DNA from 3 places in the Metabacillus sp. SLBN-84 genome. Region 1 is predicted to be linked to each of the others. Evidence: riboswitches for the same ligand, from Rfam matches in the RefSeq annotation. Region 1 holds a riboswitch; each other region holds the start of a gene.
The links. A riboswitch is a leader RNA that binds a small molecule or an ion and turns the genes downstream of it on or off. The one in region 1 is predicted to bind cobalamin.
Positions count from the first base shown of each region.

Region 2: linked by a shared signal. The riboswitch ahead of RKD52_RS08690 (DUF4430 domain-containing protein) and the one ahead of metE (5-methyltetrahydropteroyltriglutamate--homocysteine S-methyltransferase) in region 1 are both predicted to bind cobalamin.
Region 3: linked by a shared signal. The riboswitch ahead of RKD52_RS11620 (cob(I)yrinic acid a,c-diamide adenosyltransferase) and the one ahead of metE (5-methyltetrahydropteroyltriglutamate--homocysteine S-methyltransferase) in region 1 are both predicted to bind cobalamin.

Region 1 covers NZ_JBRJIP010000001.1:2,123,239-2,133,170, forward strand. The annotation lists gene RKD52_RS10930 (lysine N(6)-hydroxylase/L-ornithine N(5)-oxygenase family protein) at 1-290, shown strand, start outside; gene RKD52_RS10935 (IucA/IucC family protein) at 304-2,088, shown strand; gene RKD52_RS10940 (DeoR/GlpR family DNA-binding transcription regulator) at 2,304-3,074, shown strand; gene RKD52_RS10945 (Cof-type HAD-IIB family hydrolase) at 3,071-3,937, shown strand; gene RKD52_RS10950 (ATP-binding protein) at 4,376-5,623, opposite strand; gene RKD52_RS10955 (GNAT family N-acetyltransferase) at 5,744-6,523, shown strand; cobalamin riboswitch at 6,594-6,784, shown strand; gene metE (5-methyltetrahydropteroyltriglutamate--homocysteine S-methyltransferase) at 6,932-9,196, shown strand; gene RKD52_RS10965 (peptide MFS transporter) at 9,240-9,932, opposite strand, start outside.
Region 2 covers NZ_JBRJIP010000001.1:1,716,951-1,726,882, reverse strand. The annotation lists gene RKD52_RS08730 (hypothetical protein) at 1-41, opposite strand, end outside; gene RKD52_RS08725 (hypothetical protein) at 149-577, opposite strand; gene RKD52_RS08720 (DUF5412 domain-containing protein) at 653-1,063, opposite strand; gene RKD52_RS08715 (alpha/beta fold hydrolase) at 1,100-1,840, opposite strand; gene RKD52_RS08710 (GerMN domain-containing protein) at 2,051-3,187, opposite strand; gene sigX (RNA polymerase sigma factor SigX) at 3,184-3,720, opposite strand; gene RKD52_RS08700 (cob(I)yrinic acid a,c-diamide adenosyltransferase) at 3,838-4,416, opposite strand; gene RKD52_RS08695 (ECF transporter S component) at 4,497-5,012, opposite strand; gene RKD52_RS08690 (DUF4430 domain-containing protein) at 5,025-5,438, opposite strand; cobalamin riboswitch at 5,589-5,780, opposite strand; gene RKD52_RS08685 (ATP-binding protein) at 5,858-7,663, opposite strand; gene RKD52_RS08680 (response regulator transcription factor) at 7,660-8,382, opposite strand; gene ccsB (c-type cytochrome biogenesis protein CcsB) at 8,493-9,668, opposite strand; gene resB (cytochrome c biogenesis protein ResB) at 9,689-9,932, opposite strand, start outside.
Region 3 covers NZ_JBRJIP010000001.1:2,267,196-2,277,127, forward strand. The annotation lists gene RKD52_RS11595 (VCBS repeat-containing protein) at 1-41, shown strand, start outside; gene RKD52_RS11600 (cupredoxin domain-containing protein) at 427-876, opposite strand; gene RKD52_RS11605 (hypothetical protein) at 986-1,258, opposite strand; gene RKD52_RS11610 (M20 family metallo-hydrolase) at 1,460-2,710, shown strand; gene RKD52_RS11615 (Dph6-related ATP pyrophosphatase) at 2,796-3,482, shown strand; cobalamin riboswitch at 3,528-3,709, shown strand; gene RKD52_RS11620 (cob(I)yrinic acid a,c-diamide adenosyltransferase) at 3,838-4,380, shown strand; gene RKD52_RS11625 (cobyric acid synthase) at 4,364-5,881, shown strand; gene cobT (nicotinate-nucleotide--dimethylbenzimidazole phosphoribosyltransferase) at 5,886-6,935, shown strand; gene RKD52_RS11635 (ABC transporter substrate-binding protein) at 6,966-7,940, shown strand; gene RKD52_RS11640 (FecCD family ABC transporter permease) at 7,903-8,964, shown strand; gene RKD52_RS11645 (ABC transporter ATP-binding protein) at 8,981-9,932, shown strand, end outside.

The DNA.
Region 1 (9,932 bases):
CATTCAGCAGGCTTGCCGGAGCTATGAAATGGGACGAGGCCGGGCGCCCGGTCATTTCAAGGGACTATCAGGCTGAGATGAACACGCCTCGGGCTCTGCACAGTGTATTTATTCAAAACGGAGAGCTTCACACGCACGGAGTAGGAGCGCCTGACCTTGGCCTCGGAGCTTACAGAAACGCACATATCATTAATACCATCGCTGGAAAAGCCGTTTTTGATCTGTCTGACAAAAATGTGTTTCAGCACTTTGGAACAAAACATGTTGCCGGAAAAAAACAACTGGTTTAGGAGAGTGAGAGATATGGAAGCGAACATCAATAAGAAACATTGGTTAAAGGCCAATAAACGGCTGACCGCCAAAATGATTGCTGAGTTTTTATATGAAGATATGATTTCTGCTGTTCAATCGGAAGACTATTATTATCTTGAATGTTCAGGCGCCAAGAAAATCAGATTCAAAGCTGAAAAAAGATTAATGGACAGCTACTGGGTGAATCCGGAATCCATACAAGTCCAATCGGGTAATCAATGGCTTGGTGAGGTAAGTGCTGTTGAATTCCTGCTGCTGATCCAGCAGGATATTGGAATTAAGCCGTTTACGGCTGCTTATCTGATTGAGGAATACAAACGTACACTTCTTGCCGATGTTCACATAATGGCAAAGCAGGAACACCGGTCGACGGAATCCCTTCTTGAGCTGGGATATGCTGAACTGGAAGGAGAAATGACGGGCCATCCGTGGATTACATACAACAAAGGGCGAATCGGTTTTTCCTACTCTGATTACCTCCAATATGCCCCGGAACAAAAAAAGGCCGTGCAGCTGGACTGGATCGCTGTTTCCAAAGACAAAGGCACGTTTCATTCTATTGAAGAAGTTGACTATGAGCAATTAATAAAAGATGAAATTGGTTTGAATGCATGGGAAATGTTTAACCAGAATCTGAGCAGGGCAGGTGTTGAACCTGAAGAATATTTCTTCATGCCGGTGCACGAATGGCAGTGGAACCATATGATCGTGGCGCAGTTTGCTGAAGAGCTGGCTGAACAGAACATCATTTATCTCGGAAAAGGGGAGGTCGAATACCTGCCGCAGCAATCAATCCGTACCTTTGTCAACATGAATGACGAAAAAAAGCACCATGTAAAGCTGCCTATGAGTATATTAAATACTCTCGTATACAGAGGGCTCCCGTCAGAGAGAGTGGTTCTGGCTCCAGAGATCACCAAGCATATTAAGGGAATAAGGGATAATGACCCTTTTCTTCGGGATGTGTGCAGAGTGGTTCTGCCCGGTGAGATCGCAAGCATGAATTACGATCATCCGGATTATTCGACTGTGAACGGGGCACCTTATCAATTTCTTGAAATGCTCGGGGTGATCTGGAGAGAAAATCTCTGCTCATTTCTTGAAGAAGGGGAGCAGGCCATCACTCTTGCGGCCCTTTTATATGTCGGCGAAGACGGTAAATCTTATGCCCTTGAACTTGCTAAAAAGGCCGGCCTCACTGCAGAAGATTGGATCAAACAGCTGTTTGATGTGATCCTTCCGCCGCTGCTTCATTATTTGTATCAGTACGGAACCGTATTTTCACCTCACGGACAGAATACAGTGCTCATCCTTAAAGACAGTAAGCCGCACCGTGTGGCCGTAAAAGATTTTGTAGATGATGTAAACATCAGTGACCAGAAGCTGCCTGAACTGCAGCACATATCAGAAGAACTTAGAAGTGTATTAAGGAGCGAAGCTCCTGAAGGGCTCTGTCAGTTTATCTTTACCGGACTGTTCGTTTGCCACTTCAGATATCTTGCAGACATTCTTCACAGAAGCGGCAAGCTGAATGAATCCGATTTCTGGAGAATGCTCAGAGATGCCATTCTAGAGTATCAGGCAAAATTCCCTGAACTAAACGATCGGTTTGAATTGTTTGATCTTCTGAGGCCATCTTTTAAAAAACTTTGTCTGAATCGGAACCGCATGATTGATTATGGATACGGCGACGGCGACGACAGGCCTCACGCTTCTGAATTCGGCAGGGTAAATAATCCGCTTGCTTCAGGCAAACTTGCAGCAATTAAAAATTAACGAGAAGACGGCAGCATCAGTAAAAGATGTTGCCGTCTTTTTGTATACCTGCTTGAACACCCTCTTAAAACTTGCATAACACTTACAATTACATAAAATCACTTGTATAAACTTATAAATACTTGAATTTTTAATGCATAAAACTTATAATCACTTATATAAGGTGTAAGTGCAGTGTTATTTTACAAACATTTCTGAAAAGTGAGGTGTGTCATTTGTACCAGGAAGAACGCTTGATTTCGATATTGGACTATTTAAAAGAGCATAAGCGGATCACGGCTGATCAGATTTGTTCGCTTTATGATGTTTCAAAAGACACGGCAAGGCGCGATCTCGTGAAGCTTGAGGAGCAAAAGCTGATTATCCGGACGCGGGGCGGAGCCATCCTGCCGAGCTCTCATACTGAAATTAAAGATTATCAAAACCGCCTTGAAACGGTTTCTTACGAAAAAGAGCTGATCGGCAGAAAAGCAGCAAGCCTCATCCGGGAAGGAGACCGGATTATCCTTGACGCTTCCACTACTGTTCAGGCGTGCGCAGAATATATGGATGTCACGAATGCAGCTGTTATTACAAACTCAATCAATCAGGCAGATATTCTTTCAACAAAGCCCGGGATTCAAATTCATCTGCTTGGAGGAGAACTGCAGAAGGAGCACCGTTTTCTGTACGGATCATCTGTCGTTGAAAAACTTTCTAAATATCATGTGGATAAAGTATTTATTGGGGTCGTCGGCATTTCTGAAAGAGGCTTGTCTATAGCCCACGAGGAGGATGGAATGGTAAAGAGGAAGATGATCAGCCAGGCAAATCAGGTGATTGCCCTTGCCGATCATTCAAAGCTTGGAGTGACCGATTTTTTCCTCTATGCCGATCTGCATGAGATCGACCTTCTGATTACAGACAAAGAGCCGGATAAATCGTTTAGAGATCTGCTTGATAAAAACAATGTAGAGCTGCTTGTAGCAGAGGAGGAAACAACATGACAAAATTAATTGCGATTGACCTTGACGGTACACTTCTGAACAGTGAAAACAAAGTAAGTGCGGAAAATCTGAATGCGCTGAAAAAAGCGCAGGAAGAAGGGATAGAAGTGGTCATTGCAACAGGGAGAGCCCATTTTGATGTGATGGAAATTTTCAAAACGGCGAATGTGAAAACCTGGGTGATTGCTGCGAACGGCGCGACGATCCACCAGCCGGACGGAACCCTGTTTCATTCCCAGCCTATGGAAAAGGAATTGGCTGCAGAAGCATTGCAGTTTCTTGAAGAAAACGGCTATTACTACGAAGTTTTCGGAAATAAAGCGATCTTCACCCCGCAGCATGGAAGGGAGCTGCTGTCGATTGAAATAGACCGGATCAAAAGTGCAAATCCAGAAGCTGACCGCACAAAGCTTCTTCATGCTGCTTCCAAACAGTACAGCCAGTCGGGGTTTGTCTTTATTGAGAATTGCAAAGAAATTTTATATGAAGACATTTATAATATCCTTGCCTTTTCATTCCACCAGGAGAAGCTCGATGCTGGATGGGAGAGGTTTAAAGACCGTGAAAACCTCACCTTGGTCACGTCGGCAGACCATAACTTTGAACTTGAACATAAACTGGCCTCAAAAGGCATTGCTCTGAAGAAACTCGCCGGCCATTTAGGGATTGACCTTGCAAAAACCGCTGCAATTGGGGACAGCATGAATGATCAGTCGATGCTTGAGGCAGCAGGTAAAAGCATTGCTATGGGCAATGCGCGGCCTGAAATTAAAGCAATCTGTTCAGATATCACCCTCACGAATGATCAGGACGGAGTAGAGCTTGCAATTCGCCGGATATTGGCTAGACAAACGGTGAAATAAAAAGGGTCTTCATAGGATATAAGAAAAAGGAGTTCTTCAGGGAAGTGAAGAGCTCCTTTTCTAATTAAGCATAAAAACATGCTGAGGTATCTCATACTTGAACATTAGCCACCTGAATATGGTTTATATTTCTAAATTAAAGGGCATAAATTACTATTCTTCATAAGGGAGGAAAGTAGGGTGAGAGACCATCAGCTGCTGGCTTTAATTATTCAAAAGGAACAGGCCGCTTTGGAAGTTTTGTATGCCAGGTATGAAAAAATTCTTCTCAGAATCATTTATTCAGCAACCGACAATGCTGATGCGGCTGAACGAATACTCACAGACCTTTTTAGGGAAATATGGCAGTCTCCCCAGACATTTACCAGATCTCCGTTCGTCTCAACGGCTCTTATACAAGCCTGTAAAAGATTGCTGTACAGTTGCGACGGCAGGAAATCAGGCTGACAGAGAAGGAAGGTAGATTTGAAAAACAGACCCTTGACCAGGACCGCTTTTCACTTTGATGTACCCGTTCATCGAATGGACAATGCTGTAGGTTACCATCATCCCAAGACCTGTACCGTTTGATTTTGTTGAAAAGTAAGGTTCACCAAGACGCAGCACCTGATCCTCAGTCATGCCCTTTCCATGGTCTGTTATTGTGACTTTTACATATGAACCTTCTTTTTGCGTAGAAATATGAACCTGTCCTCCGTTGCTGTATGACTCAATGCTGTTTTTCAGCATGTTGATAAAGGATTGCTTTAACTTGAGGGAATCCCCGAGAACATACAGCTCTTCTTTGCTGAAATCTTCCTCTAACTGTACATTTTCCATCTGAGCGAGGGGTGTCAGTACATTCATGCAGTTCTTTAGTTCACTGTGTATAGAAATTGGGTGCTGATGCTCAGCCTCCGGTCTTGCAAAGGTTAAATAATCTTTAATGATATTTGTAGCACGGTCCAGTTCATCTAATGAGATTTTAATGTATTCGTCTCTTTTCTCCCTGCTGATTTCATCATCTCTGAGCAGCTGAAGAAAACCCTTTGTTGTTGTCAGGGGATTGCGCACTTCATGTGAAATGCTTGCTGCAAGATGGCTGACAACTTCCAGCTTTTCTGCTTTAATGACCCTTTTCAGCAGATGAAAATTCTGAATGATCGTTTCAAACAAAATCGTTCCAATAACCGCTGCAAAAATATGAAAGATGATCAGTTCCACATAATGCGACGGATGAAAAGCCGTTTTATACATCATCTCAATTTGGATAATGGAGAACAGCAGAGAGACCAGAACTAATGCAGCTACTAGACAGAGCTTTATTCTAAGCCTGCTTTTCAGATAATATGAAGACAGCATCGGGACTAACAGAACAAGTATTCCTGCCATGACAATTGTCGGATATATGCCGCTGCCGCCAATTATCACCCTTGTTCCGACTGTGACGATAAATAAAAAGATTCCAAGTGGGTATCCTCCATACAAAAGCCCCATAACATATGGAATTCGCCTGAAATCAAAGAAAAATTCTCCATCAATCATAAAGGGATACTGCATGCTGAAGACAATGGCAAGCGCAGGAAGAAGGGCAAACAGCCGCTTTTTCATTTTCTTGTTCGTTTCTTTTCTCATATACAATAATTGAATGATGAGAAGCGGAGACAAAACGAGCAAAAGATTTAACAATACATCCTTCATTTCCATGGGCACACACCTAATTCTCCAAATAGTGAAATTTCCTCTCTATTAAAATATATATCAAACGGAAAGAAAATGTTAGAATATTCTAATAGACTGGCTAAAATTTTTCCCGGGAGATGAGAAATGGCGATAAAGTTGCTGAAACAAGACCAGCTTCCACAGGCTGCCGCTTTTTTAGATAAAGATTATGATGTACACGCTTTGATTGCGGAGGATCTTAAAGATGAACAAATCCGGGTTTACGGTCAGTATTCAAGTGCTGAATTAACGGCTTTGCTTATCGTTTATCCTGAAAAAATATACTTCTGCAGTTCCGTCATTCCTCCGGATATTGAAGCTATTATTCCTTTCATTCAGGAAACCGGCATAAGGAGAATTTTTGGGAAACGAGAACTTATTGAGACATTTAAAAAGATTGTCAAAACCGAGATTGAAAGTGACTCTGTTATGATGAAATACGATAATAAAGCAGCCGGCAGCGTATCCGGCGAAGTCTGCAAGATCACAAGTCTTGAAGAATGCCGCAGACTATATCATCTGTTCATGCAGGTGGAAGAATATAAAATGGCTGGTCCAACTGAAGCTTTTTTTGCCGGTGAACAGTATGAAAGCATCCTCTCTGGAAAGCTTAGTGTGTATTACGTCGAGGAAAATGGCACGATGGCAGCAACTGCAGGAATTTATACAGAACACGAAAAGACTGCTGTTATTGCCGGCGTAGCCACTCCGCCAATATTCAGAAGAAAGGGATATGCATCAAAAGTCATAGAGAGAATCTGCCGTGATTACGGAACTGAAAGAGAGCTCTATTTATTTTACAATAATCCGGATGCAGAAAACCTTTATAAAAAGCTTGGATTTTATGAGACTGCCAAATGGAAAGTGATCGGAATTTCTTTCTGAATAATAAGAAATGTCTTGCAAGATTGAGAAACATCAGCTATTGTTAAAAACAATCACAAAAATATTCTGAATATGTTGACAAGCGATGGGTGCTGACGCGTTTACGCGGAAGCTTAAAAGGGAAGCCGGTGAAAATCCGGTGCGGTCGCGCCACTGTAATGGGGAGCATTCTGCACAAAGCCACTGTTCTGAAATGGAATGGGAAGGCAGCAGCATGCAGTGAACCAGAGCCAGGAGACCTGCCTTTCGTATGCACTTTAAGCCTACGCGCAATAGGGAGGGTGATGCGGTATGTTGAAACCTTTGTTGTGTCTCAACTCTAGTTAGCTGTGTCCATTAAACTCTCTTTTAAAAAGGAGAGTTTTTTTGCGTTTAGAGCTGAGAAACTATGAAAACGGGGGAACCGCAATGAAAATTAGAAATTCAAACCTTGGCTATCCGAGAATCGGCGAAAAAAGAGAATGGAAAAAGCTTCTTGAGGCGTTTTGGAGAGGAGATCTGACGGAGCAGGAGTTTCATTTGGATATGAAGAAAATCAGGCTCTCTCATTTGGTGAAACAGCGTGAGGCGGGGATTGACCTTGTGCCGGTCGGCGACTTCAGCTATTACGATCATGTACTTGATACGGCTGTTATGTTCGGCCTGATCCCGGAAAGATTCAGGGATCAGGACCCCTCATCACTTGAGACGTATTTTGCGATTGCCAGGGGCAGCAAAGACAAAGTCGCATCAGAGATGACAAAATGGTTTAACACAAACTACCATTACATCGTGCCTGAGCTTGACGGAACAGAGCCTCGCCTTATCCACAACCGCTTGCTTGAGCTATATAAAGAAGCAAGGGATGAGGCCGGGATTACGGGGAAACCGGTACTTATCGGGCCGCTTACTCTCACAGCCCTTTCAAAAGGAGAAAAGAAAGAAGAAATTCTTGAAAAACTCATCCCTTTATATGTTCAGGTTTTCAAGGAGCTTGAAGAAGAAGGAGCAGAGTGGATACAAATAGACGAACCAATTTTCGTTACATCAGCAGCGGATGCTGCCTTTATGAAAAAAACGAAGAAAATCTATGAAGCAATAAAAGAAGGCTTAGGCAGGGTAAAACTTCTGCTGCAAACCTACTTTGAATGTCCTGAACAATATGAACAGCTCATTCAGCTGCCTGTTGACGGCATAGGCCTGGATTTTGTTCATGACAGCGGCAAAACGCTGGAGCATTTGAGTGCATTCGGTTTTCCAAAGGACAAGGTGCTTGCGGCAGGAGTCATCGACGGTCGCAATATCTGGAAGGCAGAGCTTCAGAAAACAGTCAAACTGGTAAACCGAATTCTGGATGAGGTCGGAAGAGACCGGCTGATTCTTCAGCCTTCATGCAGTCTTATTCATGTGCCTGTAACAGCAGAGAGTGAAGGGAAGCTGCATCCCCTTGTTAAAAACGCACTGGCATTTGCAGATGAAAAGCTCCATGAAAACACCCTGCTGACAAAATTTTTAAATTTTGAAGAAGAGACCCTTTCAGCCTATGATAAGGGGATAGCAGATCTTGAGGCTTCAGACTTGAGAAACCGGCATTCTGTACATGCTTCTTATGATGAGTACAGCACTGTCAGAGTTGGAGCAGTTCAAAGAAAAGAGGCGCAGCAAAGAAAATTCAGCCTTCCGCTGCTTCCGACGACAACCATCGGAAGTTTTCCTCAAACGAAAGAAGTGCGTGCTGCAAGGCTGAAGTATAAAAAAGGAACTCTCTCAGAAGAGGACTATTATCAGTTTATTGAAGGTGAAATAAAAAAGTGGATTGATATCCAGGAAAACCTGGGGCTTGATGTCCTCGTTCACGGTGAGTTCGAGCGGACAGACATGGTCGAATATTTCGGTGAAAAGCTTGGAGGGATGACTGTCACCTCAAATGGGTGGGTGCAGTCATACGGTTCACGCTGCGTAAGGCCTCCTCTCATTTACGGGGACGTGTTTTTTAAGGAGCCGATGACATTAAAAGAAACCCTTTTTGCCCAAAAGCTGACTGACAAGCCTGTAAAAGGAATGCTGACCGGACCGGTTACAATCGTAAATTGGTCTTTTGTAAGATCTGACGTACCTGGAGCAGCCGTGTTAAATCAGCTCTCTCTCGCCGTGAGAGAAGAGGTTGAGGCATTAGAGAGCGCAGGAATCGGCATGATCCAGGTAGATGAACCCGCGCTTAGAGAAGGTCTTCCGCTTAAACAGGAAAAGAAGAAACAGTATTTGGACGAGGCCGTCACTGCTTTTAAAAGGTCAACAGCTTCTGTGAAACCTGAGACGCAAATCCATACACATATGTGTTATTCAAGCTTTGAAGACATGATCGAAGCAATTGATGCACTTGATGCAGATGTCATTTCCATTGAGACTTCAAGAAGCCACGGGGAACTGATTCGTTCTTTTGAAACATTCTCCTACAGTAAGGGAATTGGCCTCGGCGTATATGATATTCACAGTCCGCGCATCCCTTCAGAAAAGGAAATGATCCGAAATATTGAAAGGGCACTGCAGGTGCTCGATTCTGCCCAATTTTGGGTGAATCCTGACTGCGGCCTCAAAACAAGAGGGGAAAAAGAGGCCGTTGAGGCATTGAAGATTATGGTGAGAGCTGCGAAGGTCTGCAGAGAGAAAGCCGTTCAAGAGACAACCGTTTAATGAAAAAAGCCTGTCCAGTTTAAGGACAGGCTTTTTCTGCGTATTATCTTACACCTTTCATGTACGCTTGAATCTTTGGTGAAAGAATCAGCATGATTGCCCCTAAAAGAATGGCGAGTCCGCCGATAATTCCGAAGTAGGCAATTTCGGTTTCAGGTGTGTAATATTTTACGATTTGTGCGTTGATTGCTTGAGCCGATGCATTTGTCAGAAACCATAAACTCATGGTCTGCGCTGAGAAAGCAGCCGGAGCAAGCTTGGTTGTTGCTGATAATCCTACTGGGGACAGGCAAAGCTCTCCAAGAACAACAAGGAAGAAGCTGAGCACAAGCCACATTGGGTGAACAAGTGTATCTGTGCCGTTTGTATAAGCTGGAATAATCATGACCAGGAATGATAACCCGGCGAAGAAAAGTCCAAAAGCAAACTTTTTGGATGTCGACGGCTGACGGTTTCCAAGCTTAATCCAAAGCCACGCAAAAATCGGAGCCAATAGAACAACAAACAGCGGATTCAGCGACTGGAACCAGGATGACTGAATTTCAAAGTTTCCGAACGTCAGCTGTGTGCGTTTATCAGCATAAGCACCAAGAATGGTTGCACCCTGTTCCTGGATTGCCCAGAACATCATAGCAGCAATAAACAGAGGAATATATGCGATCAGGCGTGATCGCTCAACATCTGTTGATTTCGGGCTGCGGTACATCACAATAAAGTATGCTGCAGGAATCAAAAT
Region 2 (9,932 bases), 410 kb from region 1:
ATTATTATGCTTAGAGCTATAATCACAATGAATTTCTTCATATTCCTAAACCCCCCCATACTACTCAATCCCTTCCGATTCCTTACTATGAAGAGGCGATCACATTGTGCAGAAATCGCCTCCGATTGTTAAATATCAAAAAATGAATTTAATGAAATAGGTCACTAATTTCTAAGAGGGCTTTTCTTGATTCTTCTATTTTATATACTTCCAGTTCAAATGAACCTTTTTGTTGTATAGATTCAAGAACCGGATTAAGATCACTTGAATAATACGTTTTATTGAATGTATATCTGATTTGACAAATTGAAGGACTTACCTTATTCGCATTAATAATCACTTCTTCAGGGCTCATACTTGTAAAAGCATGCTGAAATGTATCTATAAAAGAAAGATCTTTGCTTTCACCCAAAAATTTTTCAATGCTTGATAATTCAATCCAGACATTTGGTAAAGATGCTGTAAATCCCCGATTATGAACTTCTAAGTCTACACATATGCTTGGTAAACGATATTCCACTTCTTTTAATATAAATTCGAAATAAGAGAACGCATCTGTTGAAAACATCTTTGTCATCTATAACCAAATCCTTTTTATTGCTTCAATAAATATAATCTTTCGTAAAAGAGGTATGTACTTATGTGCCGCAATCTATTGATGTCTAAAATCATATTTGCCACTGGGAACCTTTAATGTATGACCGTTTATTACTACAGTATCATTGTCTGTCCAAGTAATATTTGCAGAGTTTTCACGATAATTCCAATATATATTTTTAGATTTGTTTTCTTTATTAAATACTAATTCACCTCGAAGTGAATAAGAAGTGGTTGCTCCTCCATTTGTGATATATGCTTTTAAGGTGTACTTCCCATCCGGTGATTTAACTTCAGTAAGATATGATCCTGTCGGCAGCCTGTTCATATCATAAAAGGCCCAGTAAACTCCATATCCTAAAAAAGCCATTACCAATAATCCAACTATTGAAATTCTAATAAATCTCACTTTGTACTTTCTATTTACATCATCTTCAGAAGCCGTATTTTTCTGTTTAAAAAACATATTTAATACTCCTTTACCTAAATCAAATTACATTTACTACATCACTCCTGCCTTAAGATTTTCAATTAGTCTTTTAATGGCATCTACTACTAATACAGGTTCATCATTTTGTATATAATGTGTACTATCTTCAGCAATCATAAATTCACTGATAGAAGATATTTGAAGAAGTTCTTCTTGCATTGTATTCCATAAATCTTGTGACTTGGGTGTATAGTGATTTTTTTTGCCGGCAGAAAGGACTATTAAAGGAATGTTTAATTTCTTTTGGTCTTCTTTTAATTGATTTAAACTTTGCATAAATTCTTCATAATTACCTTCGTGAACAAATTGCTTATTGTATGCTTCTTGAAAATCTTCGGACATCGTTGGAAGAAATCTTTCTCGGTAATCCTCCGGAGTAGAGTCTACTAGAAGCAGCCCACATACATTCTCAGGGTATTTACTCGCAAATAACCGTGCATTTACTCCCCCAAAAGAGTGTCCTACAAGTATATATGGAGGAATTATATTCAGTTTATCTAAAAGTTCTTTCAGTTCCTTTACCATCTCTCTGCTATTCCTGGGATTAGTACTTGGTTCGCTTCTGCCTAGACCTGCTCTATCAAATACAATAACTTCTGTCAGCAAAGAAACTTCGGAAATTATGGCATTCCACCCTTTTGAATAATCCCCATACCCGGCATCCATAACAACGGTTGGTTTCCCCTTTTTTTCTCCAAACAAGTTAGCAAACATTAAAAAGTCACATACTTTTATATACATCTCTTTAGACATCATGATAAAATCCTCACTTTTTTGTTCCTTTGATATTAGACAATATTTAAATTAACTCCTCTAACGAAATAACCAATATTTACAATAATATCACAAATATCCCATCTGCCATCCAGATAAATCTAAAGCCATAAATAAAATCACAGCACCCTCCTGCTTCTTTTCATAACGGCAAAAAACCCGCAAGCATCATGCTGCGGGTTTTTCCTTCTATTCTTCAAGATCAACGGGGTTTGGCGAGAACGGAACGGGCACGGCCTGTGTTACGTCCATTTCACCAATTCTGCCGGCTTCGATTCCTTCGAATTTTACACTCTCGTAGCCGAAATCTTTAGCGGTCATCAATATCGCTTCGAGCATCAGTGTGTCTGTTTCGTTATCATCAATTGTTGAGGCGTCTGTAAATTCAATGGTTACTCTATTATCTGATTCTATTATTTCATCGATGACAACTGTTTCTTCGATCACCGGTTTTAACCCGAGTGTTCCTTTTTCCTTCATAGCCGTCAGGGCATCTGTCAGCTTGTTAAAGGATAGAAGGGAAGGCGCCAGGAGTTTAGGTGAGTCAAGGCTCTCCTGATACAGGAAATAGGCTTTCTTTTTGAACTTTGTGAATGTCAGCTTATCCTGATAGCCATACGCTCCGATTTCCGCTCCCTTTTCACTGCCGGTGAAATAGTCAGCCTGCAAGGCATCCTGCCAGCGGAAAGATTCTTCAAGTCCCTCGGTAAAGAGTCTGTTTTCCGTTTCTGAGCTGGAAGCAGCATATGCATTGCCTTTTATATCAACAGACATCCGGTCTTCTCCTGTCTCATACGAGAGCTTTGTTCCTGATAGCGGAGAAGGACTCAGTCCAGCGCTCCCCGGGTCAAATGAAGACAACGCCGTTTCAAAAAGAGTCATGTAGGAGTCAGAGGAATCGAACTGAAAGCTGAGCGGTATCGTGTTTTGAACCTGAAGATCGGGATAGGCAACCGTTACAATTGTCTGATTGCCCTTTGTCCTTGCTACAAATGACTTTTTCTCAGTCTCTGGTGAAGACTTTGCTTCTAATTTCATGTCTGCGTTCTCTTTCGGCGTCTGGCCGCTTTCGGCTGCTTTATCCGCACTGTCTTCAAATTTGCTTTCACTCATTTGGAAGTTCTGAAGGAAAAAGGGTGAAAGGATTAAAAGAATAAAAAAGGCGGCAAAGCTTGCAAGAGCCGGCGTTTTCCACTGAACTTGCTTTTTGTGCATACGTTCCTGCAAACGGGTGTAAATTTGCTGCTGCGAGCGCCGGTCTTTGATATCCGGCATTGCTTGAAGTTTGTCTGTAATCTGCTCATCGTTCCATTTTGATTGATTCATCCCTTTACTATTCCCTCCTTCCTGATCGAGTGTTCAGACAATTTATTTTTCAGAGCTTTCAGCGCTCTGTGCTGGGTCGTTTTCACTTTGCTTTCCGTAAATCCCAGGGCTGCTGCGGTATCCGCAATGGACATTCCCTGAATATACCTTAAGATAATGACAGCCTTCTGATCGACTGTGCATGCATCAAGCGTCCGGTAAACCATCTGCATCTCTTCATTTAAGGCAGCGATTTCCTCCGGAAGCGGCTGCTGATCCCGTATTTGCTCACGGTCCCAGTCAAACGCTTCAAAGATGCGCTGTTTGAGTGTTTTCTGTTTGCGGAAATAATCGATGGCAACATGTCTTGCAATGGAGAGGATCCAGGTTTTTTCACTGCTCCGTCCTTCAAAACTGCTGTGTGATTTCAATATTCGTATATACACTTCCTGAACGAGGTCCTCGGCCTGTTCACGATTCTTCACCATATAAAACAAGAACTGGAAAAGATCGCTGTGATATTTTTCATAAATTCTTTGAAAGGCCTCTTCCATGAACGAACCTCCAATCAATACATTAGTCGGAATGAAGAATAAAAAGTTACACATCTTTTACTATATCGGGATTGAATAAAAAAAGGAAGGCAGTTTCCGCCTTCCTTTTCAAAGAAATTATGACTCTTTCTTTTTAGTAAATACGATAGCACTTCTTTCATACTCCACATCTTTTGAACCGAGTCTGGCATTTGCCGCTCTCGCTGCCGCAAAGAAATAATCGGAAAGTCTGTTCATGTACGTTAAAACATGCTCATTGATTTCCGTTTCTTTTTTGAGCGAAACAATACACCGCTCAGCCCTTCTTGCTACGGTCCTTGCCACATGGATGGCAGCAGCAGCCTCTGTCCCTCCTGGAAGAATGAACCGCTCGAGCGGAGGGGATTCTGCAGTGTACGCATCAATGCGCGTTTCCAGAAACTCAATCATGTCAGGTGTTGTTTTATAGGGATGCTTTTGTTTGCCGTGGATGACAGCAAGATCGCTTCCGCAGTCAAAAAGTTCATGCTGGATTTTTTCAAATTCCTGTTTCATGTCTTTTAGGTTTTCATCGTTCATCCATGTCATGGCAAGACCGGTAAAAGAGTTTACCTCATCGATTGTTCCGTAGGCTTCTACCCTCAGATCATCCTTATCGACCCGGCCTCCAATAATGCTTGTTTTCCCTTTATCGCCGGTTCTAGTATACAAATTCATATTCAGCAGCTCCTGTCCTTTGTTCTCAGACTGTCTTGCCTAAGCTAAAAAGAAAGTCTCTCTCTTATTCTGCCATTATTTTATTGAAGTGTAACGCCATAATCGTTTTTATAGAGATAATACTGAAACGTTTTTTGCATGACCGGGTACAGCACGAGAAAGAAAATGCCGTTTCCTGCTGCATGCATCGTATCAAACGGGATTCCTGCAAGATAGTAGGCAAGTCCATTTTCTGTCAGGACAAACATATTCAGAGAAACGATGAATCCAAAAAGATATCCCGCAAGAACGGCTGCCGGGGTAAAAACGAGAAGTCTGTTTCTTTTAACCGCTTTTCCAAGCAGGCCGAAGATTAGAGCCAAGGTCCCCCAGGCAAGCATCTGCCAGATTGTCCACATGCCCATGCCAAGTAAAAGGTTGCTGAGAAAACAGCCCAGGACGGCGACAATCATTCCATTTACCGGACCGAGAAGGATGGCGGTTATAAGTATGACAGCTGTCATCGGCTGCACATTCGGAATGAACTGAAAAGTCAGCCTGCCTACAACGGACAAGGCAATAAGCAAAGACAGAAGACTGATTCTTCTCGTTGTCATTGTTTCTCACACTTATTCATAATTCCGCAGATCAAATTCAATCTTATCGCCGTCTTTCAGCTTAATGTCATTTGCTCCTGTCATGGCATCTTCCCCATTCACAATTAAATGCCAGTACGTTTTGTCGGATTCACTCGCCTTAATGCCGTCGATTCCGCTGATAAAGCCGCCTGACTCTTCTACTTCAAACTGGCTCTTCATTGCATCCATAAGGCTCTGGCCTTCTTCAAAAACTACTTCTTTCGATTCTACTTTCTCCGCCATCTCATTTTTAGTCAGCGTGACAGAGGCTTTCAGTTCCTCCGCCTGCTCTTCGCTTTCAGCAGCAGGTTTTGCTTCTTCTGTTTTATTTTCCTCTGCCGCATTTCCGCAGGCGCTCATCAGTGCAAGAAGAAGCACTGCGAGAAAGCTGTAAAATTTGTTCATGATCCATCTCTCCTCTTGTTGTTGTGTATGTATTGGAATAGCAAAAAGCCCATCTGTTAGAAGATGGGCTTTTAAAAACGGCATAGAAGAAACTGCAGGCACTGGTGCCATAACTGTGCCGTTTCTATGCTCAAATCCCCGAAGAATAGTAACGTTTGAAAGAACCCGGCAGGTCTACTGACTCGTGCTTCATCCTCAAGCCTGCACCTTCCCGTCTGAATCAGTCATTCTGACAGTGGTCTAAAAGCAGGTATTGTCTGCACTTACAGTTGCGGGGACAGTTCAGGCATCTCACCTGATTCCCTATTAAGCAAAGTTTGCACCAGTTTCTTTTCGTATTCACTTTTATATCCAGCTTTTATTGTACCTAAAACGACATGCGGCATCAACAGGTGTTTCGTATGAAACAAGAATATTCGTCACATTCTATCAGGAAAAACGTTTTTTCGAGGCAGATAGAAACTGAATGTGGTTCCTTCATTTACTTTGCTGTGCACATTAATCGAACCTGAATGAGCATCGACAATGTTCTTGGCAATCGCAAGACCAAGGCCTGTTCCGGAGCGGCCTCTCGTCCTCGCCTTATCTGCTTTATAGAAGCGTTCAAAAACAAACGGCAGATCTTCTTCGACAATTCCTGTGCCTGTATCCTTCACATCAACCTTTATCCCGGCCGCAACGGACTGCACGGCCATTTCGACTGTACCGCCCTCAAGAGTATGCCTGATTGCGTTATCCACTAGATTCGTCAGAACCTGTTCAATTTTATCCGGATCCAGAACAAACTCAGGTTCGTCGAGTGCAAAACTGGAGGTGAGCGTAATATCTTTTTCCCTCGCAAGTCCCTGGAACTTGCGGTTGATTTTTTCAATAAATTCATAAATGGAAATGCTCTCAAGATTGAGGGTGATATGCCCCGCTTCCATCCGGGCAAGATCGAGCAGGTCATTGACAAGCCGGCCCATTCTGAGCGATTCATCGTAAATAACCTGGGCAATCTCTTTTTTCTCCTCATCCGAGCTTGCAATATCGTCCACAATTGCTTCAGAATACCCCTGGAGCATGGCAATCGGCGTTCTCAGTTCATGGCTGACGTTTGCGATAAAGTCTTTGCGCAATTTATCAAGGCGGCGCTCTTCTGTCATGTCCCGAAGCACGGCTACCGCCCCCCGGACGTAAGACTGATTGTAAAGAGGGCTCATGACAAGCACCCAGCTTCTTCCCTGAAGAGTTACTTCAACGATATGCTCTCTTTCTGTATTGACAACCCGCTGGAACAATTCTTTTGCTTCCGGAGGAATTTCTTCCCCCTCGTTTATCTGCATTTTTTGTTCATAGTACCATGACTGCAGGAAGCGTTCCGCAGGGGGATTGGTCACAAGAATGGTTCCATCAATATTAAGTGTGATAACTCCGTCTGCCATACTGCTCAGAATGCTCGTTAAGTGCTCTTTCTCCTGATTAAGAGCGTTGATGTTAAACTTCAGCTGTCTCCCCATCTGATTGAACGCAATGGCGAGCTCACCGATTTCATCGTGGCTCAAAATAGGAACTTTTGTATCAAAATTGCCGCGTGTCAGCTCTTGTGTCGCCTCTCTCATTTTTCTCAATGGATAGGTAATTCTAGTAGACAGGAAGAAGGCAAAAACCGTTGTCAGAATGATGGCTATACCTGCTGCAAGAAGAATATATTTTGTCGTGTGCTCGGTCGTCTTTTGAACGGCCTGCAGGGACTGTGACATAAAAACGGCTCCGTCTTTGCCGTCGCTTGTTTTATAGGGAACACCGACTACAAGCACTTCCTCCTTGTTTCCGGAGTTTTTTTGCTGTTCTTCAGGCAGCCGGGTGAGCTTGCTTACATTTTTCTGATCCTGAAACACCTTTGACAGCTCTCTGTCAGCGCGGATGTCCTCCATGCTGAAGGTTGGTGTGTTATCATACTTTTTTGGTGAAAACCAGTATTCATTTACGTTCTCGGCTATCACAATGCTTGTCAGTTCATCCGCAAGCTCCCAGGTGATGGACCTTGCTAGCTCCTGGTCTTCATGGTTTTCCAAAATAACAGACACTTTATTGGCCAGCTGCGTCAGTTCATTTTCAGCTTCATCAACATGAAAGCTTTCAATAAACTGGAGCAGCAGAACGGTCAGGACAAACAAGACGAATGATACAAGAAGCAGAATGGTAAACCAAAGTTTACCGACTACGCTTTTCCAGAACATCATTCACTGCCTGCCTCAAACTTGTAGCCGACACCCCAGACCGTAACTATCATCGAGGCAGCATCGGGTGAAACTTTGCTGAGTTTCTCTCTAAGACGCTTAACATGTGTATCAACCGTTCTCAAGTCTCCGAAAAACTCATACTGCCACACTTCTTTCAAAAGCTTCTCACGGTCATACACTTTGTCAGGCGTTTTCGCAAGAAAATAAAGCAGCTCATACTCTTTAGGCGTTAAGCTGACTTCTTTTCCATCAGCAAGAACACGATGGGCATCATGGTCAATGGAAAGATGCGGGAAGACAATCACATTTTTGGCCTTTGTCTCTGTTTTAAGGAAAGAAGTCGTCGAAGAGCGTCTCAGCAGAGCTTTCACTCTCAAAACAACCTCTCTCGGGCTAAATGGCTTTACGATATAGTCATCCGTTCCGACCTCAAAGCCCTGAACTCTGTTCACTTCTTCCCCTTTTGCCGTCAGCATGATGATCGGGGTCGCTTTTTTCAGGCGCAGCTGTCTGCATACCTCAATGCCGTCAATGCCCGGCATCATTAAATCAAGCAGTATCAGATCATATTCTTCTGCAAGCGCCATTTCCAGCGCGTCGCTTCCGTTGTCGGCTTCTTCTATTTGATAATTTTCACGTTCAAGGTACATCTTCAGCAGTCTTCTGATCCTGTCTTCATCATCTACAACAAGTATTTTATAATTTGGATTGGTTTCCATTGTGCATTTTCCTCTCTTATTCGGAATCATAGGCACCGAAAGAATGATTACTTCCTATTTTACCAAAAAACCTTCACTTTATAGGAGTGAAGGCTCTTTTTAAACGTATTTTAAGCGTAAGAATGCAATCCGGCAATGACAAGGTTCACAAAAATCAAGTTAAACATGATAATAGCAAAACCGATTACAGCAAGCCAGGCTGATTTTTCTCCCTGCCAGCCTTTTGAAAGCCGCAGATGGAGATATGCCGCATAAAACAGCCACGTAATCAGTGCCCAGACCTCTTTTGGATCCCAGCCCCAAAAACGGGTCCATGCAATCTGCGCCCAGATCATGGCGAAAATCAGCGCGCCTAATGTGAATACCGGAAAACCGATTGTCACAGAACGGTAGCCAATTTCATCGACAAGGTCCAGATTGACGTTTTTCGTCAGCGGCTGCAAAAAGGCGGATATCCGCTTTCTTAAAATCAGGCGCAGCGCACCGTACAGCAGCAATCCTGTTCCAAGCGACCAGATCACTGTATTCAGTTTTCGTGCTGAAATCAGGGCCGGAACTTCAACAGCAGCTTCCATTTTTCCTTCTGTCAGCAGTTCGCCTTTATGGGGACCTACTAAAGCAGGAAGGTTATAGACCATTTCTGCTTCCTGTTCGTTCTTATCCGTCCACTTATAAACAGCCTCATAATCCATGAATCTGAATGTGCTGGTAATCGCTATAAACGCAATCGTGGCAACAAGCGCATACATGACCGCTTCAAGCCAGAATGTCTTTTTGGATCTCACGGACTGATCGACTGTACGAATCAGATAAATGACTCCCGCAATAAAACTGATCGCAAGGATTGCCTGTCCAAGAGCTGCAGTGGTCACATGGATGTGAAGCCAGCTGCTCTGCAAAGCCGGAATCAGGGGAGATATGTCTGTTGGAAACATGCTTGCATAGGCAATCAGAAGTAAAGCAACAGGTAGTGTAAACAATCCAAGAACCGATACTTTATAAATAAAATAGAGGACAATAAATGCCAGAACAAGCATCATGCCGAAAAACGTTGTAAACTCAAAAAGATTGCTGACAGGAGCATGCCCGGAAGCCATCCATCTTGTGATAAAATAGCCGGTCTGTGCTGCAAACCCGGCGATTGTTACCCCAATGCCTGCAGCCGCCCATTTCGTGGGCTTTTTATATTCTTTTCTCTTGTCGCGGATTGCTCCTGCAAAAAGAAAGGTTGCAGCCAGGTATAGAAAGAATGCTGCAAATAGCAAATTACTGCTTAAAGCCGCCACACCTTTTCCTCCTCATCGCTTTATTTCTCATCTGACTGGTCAGCCGGCTTTTCAATCACTGTTCCTTCAAGCACAGCTTCCATTTCCTTTTTAATACCGTACCAGTTTTTATTGGTATGGCCTGCAAGGAGAATGGCATCCCCGTTCCGCCTGATCCAAATGCGGCGGTGATTCCAGTACATGCCCTGAGTGACACCGATCATGAAAATGGCTCCGCCAAGTCCAAGGAACCAGAGGGTATTGTCTTTTCTTACCGTAAGAGCA
Region 3 (9,932 bases), 140 kb from region 1:
CAGACCGGCAGAGCATTGCTGTGTTTGGGGAAGAAACATAAGAAAAGCGGAACAGGCTGTAAAGATACGACAGTTAGATAAATATTGCAGCACTTACGTGACTTTCTGTACCCGAGTTTCTGTTGTTAAACGATGTTTGCAACACTTACGTGACTTCCTGCACCGGAGTTTGTGCTGTTAAACCAGCTTTGCACCACTTACATGCCTTTCTGTACCCGAGTTTCTGTTGTTAAACGATGTTTACAACACTTACGTGACTTCCTGCACCGGAGTTTGTGTTGTTAAACCACCTTTACAGCACTAACGTTACGTCCTGCAAGCTAATTTGTGCTGCTAAACCAGCCATGCATGACCGCAGCACTTAGCTGACTCGGCCGTTTAGCTAAAAAAAGAGAGCTGAATTTTTATCAGCTCTCTTTTAAAGTATTAATCCACAACAATATAAGCAATCATCGGTGCACCCTGGCCATGGCGGGAGTGCGTATCACAAATTAGACGGTAGGTTCCTTCTTCATCAAATTTTAAAGGGATGACCGCTTTTTCCCCTTTTTTGACCACGCCTTTTATGTCTGTTCCTTCGATCCTGAAGGGATGCTCCGCTCCATTTACTCCGTGGATGGTCAACGTAACGTTTTCACCTTTCTGAATCGTAATGGAGCCTGGATCAAAACGGTACGCTTCAATTTTTCGACCGTCATCTGTTTTAGATGTGAATTCTCCGGTCACCATATGGATTTCTGCCTTCTCATCTGTATGCTGTGCGGAAAGGACCTCAGCTGCATCTTGATTCAGATAAAACCAGCTTCCGGAACCAATGAGAGCAAACAAAACAGCAGCAATCACAATCCATTTCTTTTTTATGACGATAAATTTCATAGTTTCCCTCCCAGAGCAGTATTTACCATACTATATGCCCGTCCGGGGGAAACTTGTCTGCTGTTTTTCAAGCGCAAAAAAGGATGTCTCGCAGCAGACATCCTTTTTGTTAATCTTCTGTTAAAAATTCAGGTGAGAACAAATTATATGCATCTTCTTCCTCATCCATTTCCCGATCAGCTTCAGAGTATGTTCTCCTCCTGCGGTTCAGCTCTCTGAATTCAGCTTCGAGGAAATCAGCCTGTTCGTGTGAGAGTTTGATTGTCACTTCATTTTTATTATCATCTGCTGCTTTAAGCAGAACATAACTGTCTGCAAAATGCCTCAGCGTCACATTGCTTAATGTTATTTGCATTTTATCAAGTTCATACCTTGCTTTCATGAAAAAAAGACCTCCAGTGGCCGATATTGGTTATCTCTTTTAGTTTATCGGTTTCATCTGAAAAGCACAATAGACCGGCGGGAAATGGACAAAGTGTAAGAACTTCAATGGAATCCTTTTACATTTAGAAAAATGAAAAATGCTCTGATATCCTATAGTATTAAGACAGAATATTCTATCACTTTTACAGGAGGGTCATACATGCCTGAACAGACACTGACCATCAATAAAACCCGATTAGAAGAAAGAATTCATACACTCGCTGAAATCGGAAAGATTGGCGAAACCGGGGTTTCGAGGCTTGCCTTGTCAAAGGAAGATAAACTTGCAGTTGAAACAGTCAAAGGCTGGATGGAGGAAGCAGGCCTTACAGCACGGATTGATCACTTTGGAAATCTGATCGGCAGACTCGAGGGGAAAAGAGCTGAAGCACCTGTCCTTATGCTCGGGTCCCATATTGATTCACAGCCGTATGGCGGAAGATTTGATGGAGTCATCGGTGTTCTTGGGGCAATCGAAGCCGTCCAGACATTGCAGGAGAACTCGTTTATTCCCGAAATGCCAATCGAAGTTGCTGCTTTTTGTGATGAAGAGGGAGCACGCTTTAATAAAGGGTTATTTGGTGTGAGAGGGATTCTCGGCAAACTTGAAGAAGGAGAACTTGACCGGAAAGATAAAAACGGCATGACACGGAGGGATGCACTGCTTTCATTCGGATGTGATCCCGAGCGCTTTAAGGAGTCAGAGTACGCCTCCGGAAGCATTTCAGCCTATCTTGAGCTGCACATTGAACAGGGACCGGTTCTTGAGGCGAAGGATGCACCCATTGGCATTGTAACGGGCATCTCGGGCCCATTGTGGCTGACAGTTGAGCTTGAAGGCTTTGCAGGCCACGCCGGTTCTGTGCCCATGCATATGAGACAGGATGCTTTAGTGGGAGCGGCAAAGGTCATCGTTGCCCTGAATGATCTCGCTTCAGAAGATCCATCTGCACCTACTGTCGGAACCGTCGGGAGCTTAAAGGTTTTTCCTGATTCACGTAACATCATACCTGAAAAAGTGATGTTTACAGTGGACCTCAGGGATATTCAAATGGAAAGGAGAAATATCATAGAAAATCAGTTGAGAAAACGGCTGCATCTGATCTGCGAGGATCACGGACTGACATATACCGTATCTGAAGACACAAACAGTGAACCGCGCTATTGCTCGGAAGACATTATGGATATTATGAGGGCAGCGAGCAAAGAGATCGGTCTGAATGCGCCTGAACTGATGAGCGGACCGTTTCATGATGCGCTCGCGATGTCTTATGAATGTGACTACGGGATGATTTTTGTCCGCTGCAAGGACGGCATCAGCCATAATCCGAAAGAATATTCAACGATGGAAGATATTTCGCTTGGAACAGAGCTGCTGTACAGGACAGCCTTAAAAATGGCAGTGAAATAACCAAAGCAGTCTATTTTTCTTTTTGACTAAACATTCTGAACCCATCATAATCAAGGCTATACTCTTGATGGGATGGTGGATGGAATTGAAAAAGAAAACAGCTGTATCCTGGAGCGGAGGGAAAGACGGATGCATGGCCCTTCATAAACTTGCAGCCGAGGGGCATGAAATCGCATGCCTTATAACGACGGTTCCGGCTGAAACAGGAAGAACATTCGGGCACGGAGAGAAAATAGATGCGATCAAACAGCAAAGTCTTGCTCTTGAAATACCAGTGCATTTTATATCATGCACCTATGAAAGCTATACGGATCACTTTATCGGTGCGCTGAAAGAGTTGAAGGAGCAATACTCCTTTACAGCTATTGCTTTCGGCGACCTTTATTTGGACGAGCACCGGGAGTGGGGAGAAAAAGCTTCGGCCGAAGCAGGTCTTGAACCGCTTTACCCTTTATGGATGGAAAAAGAGAACGCTATACTTGCACTTCAGCAGTTTGCAGACAGCGGATATAAAGCCGCTGTAATCAGAGTAAGGGATGACAAACTCGATCCATCCTGGCTCGGAATGGAGGTTAATCAGCCATTCATCGACCGCGCCTTAAATACAGACATCTGTCCGATGGGAGAGGCTGGTGAATACCATACATTCGTCTATGACGGGCCACTGTTTACAAAAAAAATCGACATTACGTTCGGGAACGTTCTTCAACTGGAAACGACAAAAAGACTCGAGCTTGAAAAAACCAAATTAAGAGAAAAAACGACAAATTAAAAAAATCTTGATGACTTTTCCAGTTTTATAGATTACAATGAACAAAAAATATGATTCTTTTAAAGTGCCTGAATACTCAGGATAATAGGGAAGCCGGTGGAAATCCGGCGCAGCCCCCGCTACTGTAAGCGCAGATTGAACTGAATCGCCACTGACTCTAATGTCGGGAAGGCTCAGTATTAAGATGAAGCGCAAGCCAGGAGACCTGCTTTAATTGATTTTTGCTTGTTTTTCGGTGGGAAGAACGAGTCAGGACCCCTGTATGCGTTACTTCACTATGCTTATTTAGGCCTTGACTGTCTTCAGTCAGGGCCTTTTTATATTGGTTAAAAAGATGGGAGATGGATGTATGGCGATGAAAAACGAAAAAGGAAGAGTGCTTGTCTACACAGGCAATGGAAAAGGAAAAACGACAGCTGCAATCGGTCTTGCTGTGCGGGCTGCCGGAAGACAAATGAGCGTTTCCATTCTGCAATTTATTAAATCTCCTGAGCGGACATACGGCGAGAGAACAATTTTAAATGCTTTGCCCGGAGTCAGTATTCAGCAGCTCGGTGCCGGATTTACCTGGACCAAAACACCTGAGATTCACCGGGAAGCTTTAAAACAGGCTTGGATAACAGCGAAAGAAACCATTCTGAGCGGGGAAAGCGATGTTGTCATTCTTGACGAAATCAATAATGCCCTTGCCATTCAGACCTTTCCTGTGGACGATGTTCTTCCTCTTGAAGACGTCATTTTGACCATTCAAAACCGTCCCCCTCATGTCCACCTTGTCCTGACAGGCAGAAACGCCAAAAGAGAAATCAGGGAAATAGCTGATCTCGTCTCTGTGATCGATGTTGAAAAGCATTATTACGATGAAGGTGTCGACGCCATATATGGAATTGAATATTAAAGAAAATGGGAAGAAAAAGGCGCTCAGACTCATGATCCAGGGGACTCATTCGGATGCGGGCAAAAGCATTCTGACAACCGCACTGTGCAGGATTTTCAAGCAGGACGGGTATAAAACCGCTCCCTTTAAATCACAGAACATGGCACTGAACTCATACATAACTAAAGACGGCAAAGAAATCGGCAGAGCCCAGGGAGTTCAGGCAGAAGCAGCAGGAATTGAAGCTGACACGGATATGAACCCAATTTTAATTAAACCTTCAGGGGAGATGGAATCTCAGGTGGTTTTTCACGGCAGACCATTTGCTGTCATGAACGCCGCAGTCTACCGGGAAGACTTTTTCAGACTTGGACTTGAAGCGATTAAAAAATCGTTGCACAAGCTGCTGACGAACTATGACGCGGTTGTTATCGAAGGGGCGGGTTCACCTGCTGAAGTTAATTTAAATAACAGGGAGCTCGTCAACATGCGCGTTGCAGAGATTGCTGATGCACCTGTTTTACTAGTGGGAGACATTGATAGAGGGGGTGTTTTTGCAAGCCTTGTCGGAACGCTTCAGCTCCTTCAGGAAAAAGACCGAAAACGGGTTGCCGGAGTCGTTATTAATAAATTCAGGGGAGATCTCACCCTGCTTGAACCGGGGCTCCAATGGTTTGAGGAGTACACGGGAATACCCGTTGTTGGTGTTGTCCCGTATATACCAGATCTTGAAATCGATGGTGAAGACTCCCTCGTCCTCAATCAGTACTCCCGAGGCACAAATCTTGAGGGAGATTTGGATGTCGCAGTTCTTGCATACCCAAGACTGTCTAATTTTACGGATATTGATCCTCTGAGACTGGAAGCTGATGTGAATATCCGGTATGTCCGAAAAGCATCAGAATTCGGCCGGCCGGATCTGATTATTCTTCCAGGCAGTAAAAATACAGCTGAAGATTTGCGATTTCTAAAGGGGACCGGCCTTTTTGACAGAGTGCTGTCTGCTTACAAAAATGGCACCCAAATCATGGGGATATGCGGCGGGTATCAGATGATGGGAGAAAAACTGTCTGATCCAGAAGGCGTTGAATCCGGTATTAGAGAACAGGACGGGCTTGCCATTTTCCCTGTTTCAACTGTCCTGTATGCGGATAAGAAAACCGTTCAGACGGAAGGACCTTGTGCCGTCCCGGGATATGAGGGTTTTTCTCTTTCAGGTTACGAGATACACATGGGACAAACTTTGCTGTCTGATGACCCATCACCATTTTCAATCCAAAAAGGGACCGGTGAAGGGTACGCAAAAGAAAACGCAATGGGAACCTACTTGCACGATGTGTTTCACAATGATGCATTCAGATGGCGCTTTTTGAACAGGCTCCGCAGCAAGAAAGGGCTGCAGCCGATTGAGCGCTCGCTCTACTTTCGCGAATTGAAAGAAAGAGAATTTGACAGACTTGCAGATCATGTAAGAGCTGCACTGGATTTAGATAAAATCTATGAAATCATGAAAAGGAGGTGAAAAAATGATAGATGTTTATCAGATTATTGATGCAATTAAACCAGTAAACAAAGCGAAAGGACAGGAGGCAGAAGCTTATATACAAACGCTGACTAAACCTGTAAACAGTTTAGGAGAAATAGAGCGTTTGGCTGTTCAACTGGCTGAAATGACGGGAGAGGTAAAACCCGATATTTCCCCTCCAGGCGTGATTGTCTTTGCTGCCGACCACGGGGTTGCTGAAGAAGGAATATCTGCTTATCCCCAGGAAGTGACAGGGCAAATGGTCAGGAATTTCTTAACGGGCGGAGCTGCGATTAATGTGTTCACAAAACGTGTAAAAGGGTTTCTTGAAATCGTTGACGCAGGCGTCAAAACAGATATACCCGGTGTCAGAGCGGAGAAAATCGGATACGGCACAAAAAATTTCGCAGCTGAACCTGCTATGTCGCGAAAAGATGCACTAAGGAGCATTCAAATGGGAATGACCCTTGCGGAAGAAACCATTGAAAAGGGTGCAAAGTTGCTGATTCTCGGTGAAATGGGCATTGGCAACACAACGTCAAGCAGTGCCATAGCAGCTGCACTTACCGGAATCAATCCTGAACATCTGACTGGAAGAGGCACAGGAATTAAGTCGAAGCAAATTGCGTTCAAGTCCGAAATCATTCGCAGGGCGCTCGAGCTTCACAGGCCGGATCCAAGTGACCCGATTGATGTTCTTTCAAAGGTTGGAGGATTTGAAATCGGCGCCATGACAGGAGCCATGCTGTATGCTGCTTACCGCAGAATCCCTGTGCTCCTGGACGGTTTTATATGCACCACAGCAGCCCTTTTAGCTGCACACATATGTGAACATGCAAAAGACTATATGATTGCCGGCCACTTATCCGTTGAACCCGGTCATCTCCTGATTTTGAATAAACTCGGAAAAAAACCGCTTGTATCAATGGGTCTTCGGCTTGGGGAAGGGACTGGAGCTGTTCTTGTCTTTCCTTTTGTCCAGGCAGCTTCAGACATGATAAAAGGAATGGCCACCTTTGATGCAGCAGGTGTTTCAAAAGAACATAGGTAAGAAAAAAGTCAAATAAAGGCGGAAAAATCTATGAAATCGACTACATATTTTACCCGAATAAGCCTGATCCTGGTGCTTCTTGCAGGAATCCTCACAGGATGTGCACAGGGAGATCAAACAAAGCCTGCTAGCGGTCAGACGGAACAGGCTGAAAAACAAGATGCCTCCTATCCAGTTACGGTCACAGATGATGCAGGAAACGAAATAACGCTTGAAGAAAAGCCGGAGAAAATCGTCTCCCTGCTTCCAAGCACGACGGAAATCCTTTTCGCTCTCGGACTTCAAGATGAAATTGCCGGAGTATCCGATTATGACAATTACCCAAAAGAAGCTGCACAAAAAGAAAAAGTCGGTGCTCAGGACATGAATGCAGAAAAAATCATTGCCCTTCAGCCTGATCTTGCTTTTCTGCAGGAGTACCATGCACAAAATCACGGCGAAATCATCAAGCAGTTTGAAGCTGCCGGCATAAAGGTTTTTATCGTTGGTTCACAGACTTCATTTGATCAGGTTTACACGGCGATCAGAACGATTGGAAAAGCAACAAACACTTTGGACGAGGCAGACAGGATCATAAAAGACATGGAAGAGAAAGTTGCTTCCATAAAAGAAAAAGCCAAAGAAGTAAAAAACCCAAAACGCGTCTGGATTGAAGTGTCGCCTCAGCCTGAAATCTACACGACAGGCAAAGGAACCTTCATGAACGAAATGCTTGAAATGATCGGCGCAGAAAACGTTGCAGCTTCTGAAGAAGGCTGGGTCAAAATGGATGAGGAGAAAATCGTCAGCAGCAATCCGGACACCATTATCACAACGTATGGCTACTATGTTGAAAACCCTGCAGAGCAAGTCCTTTCAAGAAGCGGGTGGAACTCCATTAAAGCCGTACAGTCGAAACAGGTATTTGATGTAAACAGTGACCTGGTTACCCGTCCGGGACCGCGTCTTGCGGATGGAGCTGAAGAGCTTGGCAGACTTATCTATCCAGACATCTTCAAAAAATAAAAAATGGCTCTTAATGATTGGTGCTGTCTGCTTTGCAGCATGCAGCATCCTGTTAGGGGTTTTGGCCGGGGCGGTTCAAGTAACCGTCCCTGATATTTTAACTATTCTTGCCGGCAAGATCTTTCATGTACCGCTGTATGACGGGGAGCAGAGCACAGAAATGATCATCTGGGAAATCAGGTTTTCAAGGGTGATGCTTGCCTTTTTTGTTGGAGCCTCCCTTTCTTTGGCGGGAGCCGCTTTCCAGGGACTGCTGCAGAACCCGCTTGCAGATCCGTATACAATCGGTGTATCGTCAGGTGCTTCGCTTGGGGCAGTTATCATTATCTTTTTCCAGATTCAGCTGACATTCTTAGGCAGTTACACGCTCCCGGTAATCGCTGTCCTTTTCGGAATGATTACCCTGCTCATTGTTTTTGCTCTCACACAGCTGGCAAGCGGAAAGCTGACGAATGAAACGATTATCCTTGCGGGCATTATTGTCTCTTCCTTTATCAGCGCCTTTATCTCACTGCTGATTGCCCTCGTTCCGCGTGAGGACATCAGTCAAATTCTCTATTGGATCATGGGAAGTGTCTCTATGAGAGGATGGGGACATGTCCAGCTGATTTTCCCCTTTTTTGTGATAGGCGCACTGATGATCCTCTATCATTACAGGGAGCTGAACAACCTGGCACTTGGTGAGCAGTCTGCACAGTTTGCAGGAATGAATGTAAAAAGGAAGAAAACGATCATTCTAATAGCCGCGTCGATTCTTACAGGGAGCGCCGTTGCGGTTTCAGGAGCCATCAGCTTTGTCGGTCTTGTCATTCCTCATCTCGTGAGACTGCTTGCAGGGCCAAACCACCGGCACGTTCTCCCGCTGTCTATGCTGATTGGCGGCGGATATCTGGTGCTTGCAGATTTGCTTGCAAGATCCATCATTTCACCGAAGGAGCTGCCAATCGGTGTGATCACAGCCCTGATCGGCTCACCGATCTTTACTTTTTTGCTGGTGAAAAACCGGAAGCAAAAGCACGGATGAGAAAGGAGGAGGCACTATGCTGCAAGTTAAAAACCTTTCAGGAGGCTATGATGTCAGAAGAACAGTCATCCATGATCTTTCCTTCACCATTAAGAAAGGTGATTTCCTGGCGCTGGCAGGACCAAACGGAAGCGGAAAGACGACTGTGATCCGCTTAATCATGGGAGCGCTGCCTGTAAGTCATGGCGACATCTTTTTAGATGGAAAAAAGCTTTCATCCTACTCGCAAAAAGAACTTGCCAGAAAAACAGCCGTCATGACGCAGGAAAATCAATCAGGGCTTGATTTCACAGCAGAGGAAATCGTGATGCTCGGGAGATACCCTCATCAAAAAGGCATGTTTTTTAAAGAACATTCTGATGCAGACAGGAAAGCGGCTGAAAAAGCGATGAAACAGACGGCTGTCTGGCAGTACAGAAAAAGACCTTTTCAGGCATTAAGCGGCGGAGAAAAACAGCGTGTGCTTCTTGCAAAAGCTCTCGCACAGGAGCCTGAGCTTCTGCTGCTCGATGAGCCCACAAACCATCTGGATATGAAACATACAAAAGAGCTTCTTGAACTTCTGAAAACCCTGCAGAAGGAAATGAATCTGACCATCCTGGCCATCCTTCATGACTTGAATCTTGCCTCGCTTTATGCGGATCAAATTGCCTTGCTGGACCGGGGTATGCTTGCAGGATGCTACACTGGACTGAAAAAAGAAAATGAGCAAACGTTCTCTGACGTTTATGACCTTTCTCTTCACTTTTCGTCCCATCCGGCCGCTCCAAAGCAGCATATTACTTTATCGCCGGATTACCTGCAAGGAAAACAGAGCGATTTGCTTTCAGCGCTGCATATTGAACAGGGAAACCCTTCAATCATTACGATGGAACAGCCATTTCGAATGCTGACAGCAGGGCCAAACGGCAGCGGCCTGCACTGGTCCAGCCGACTGGCATTAAGCGCCGGTCAGAAAGAAACAGACG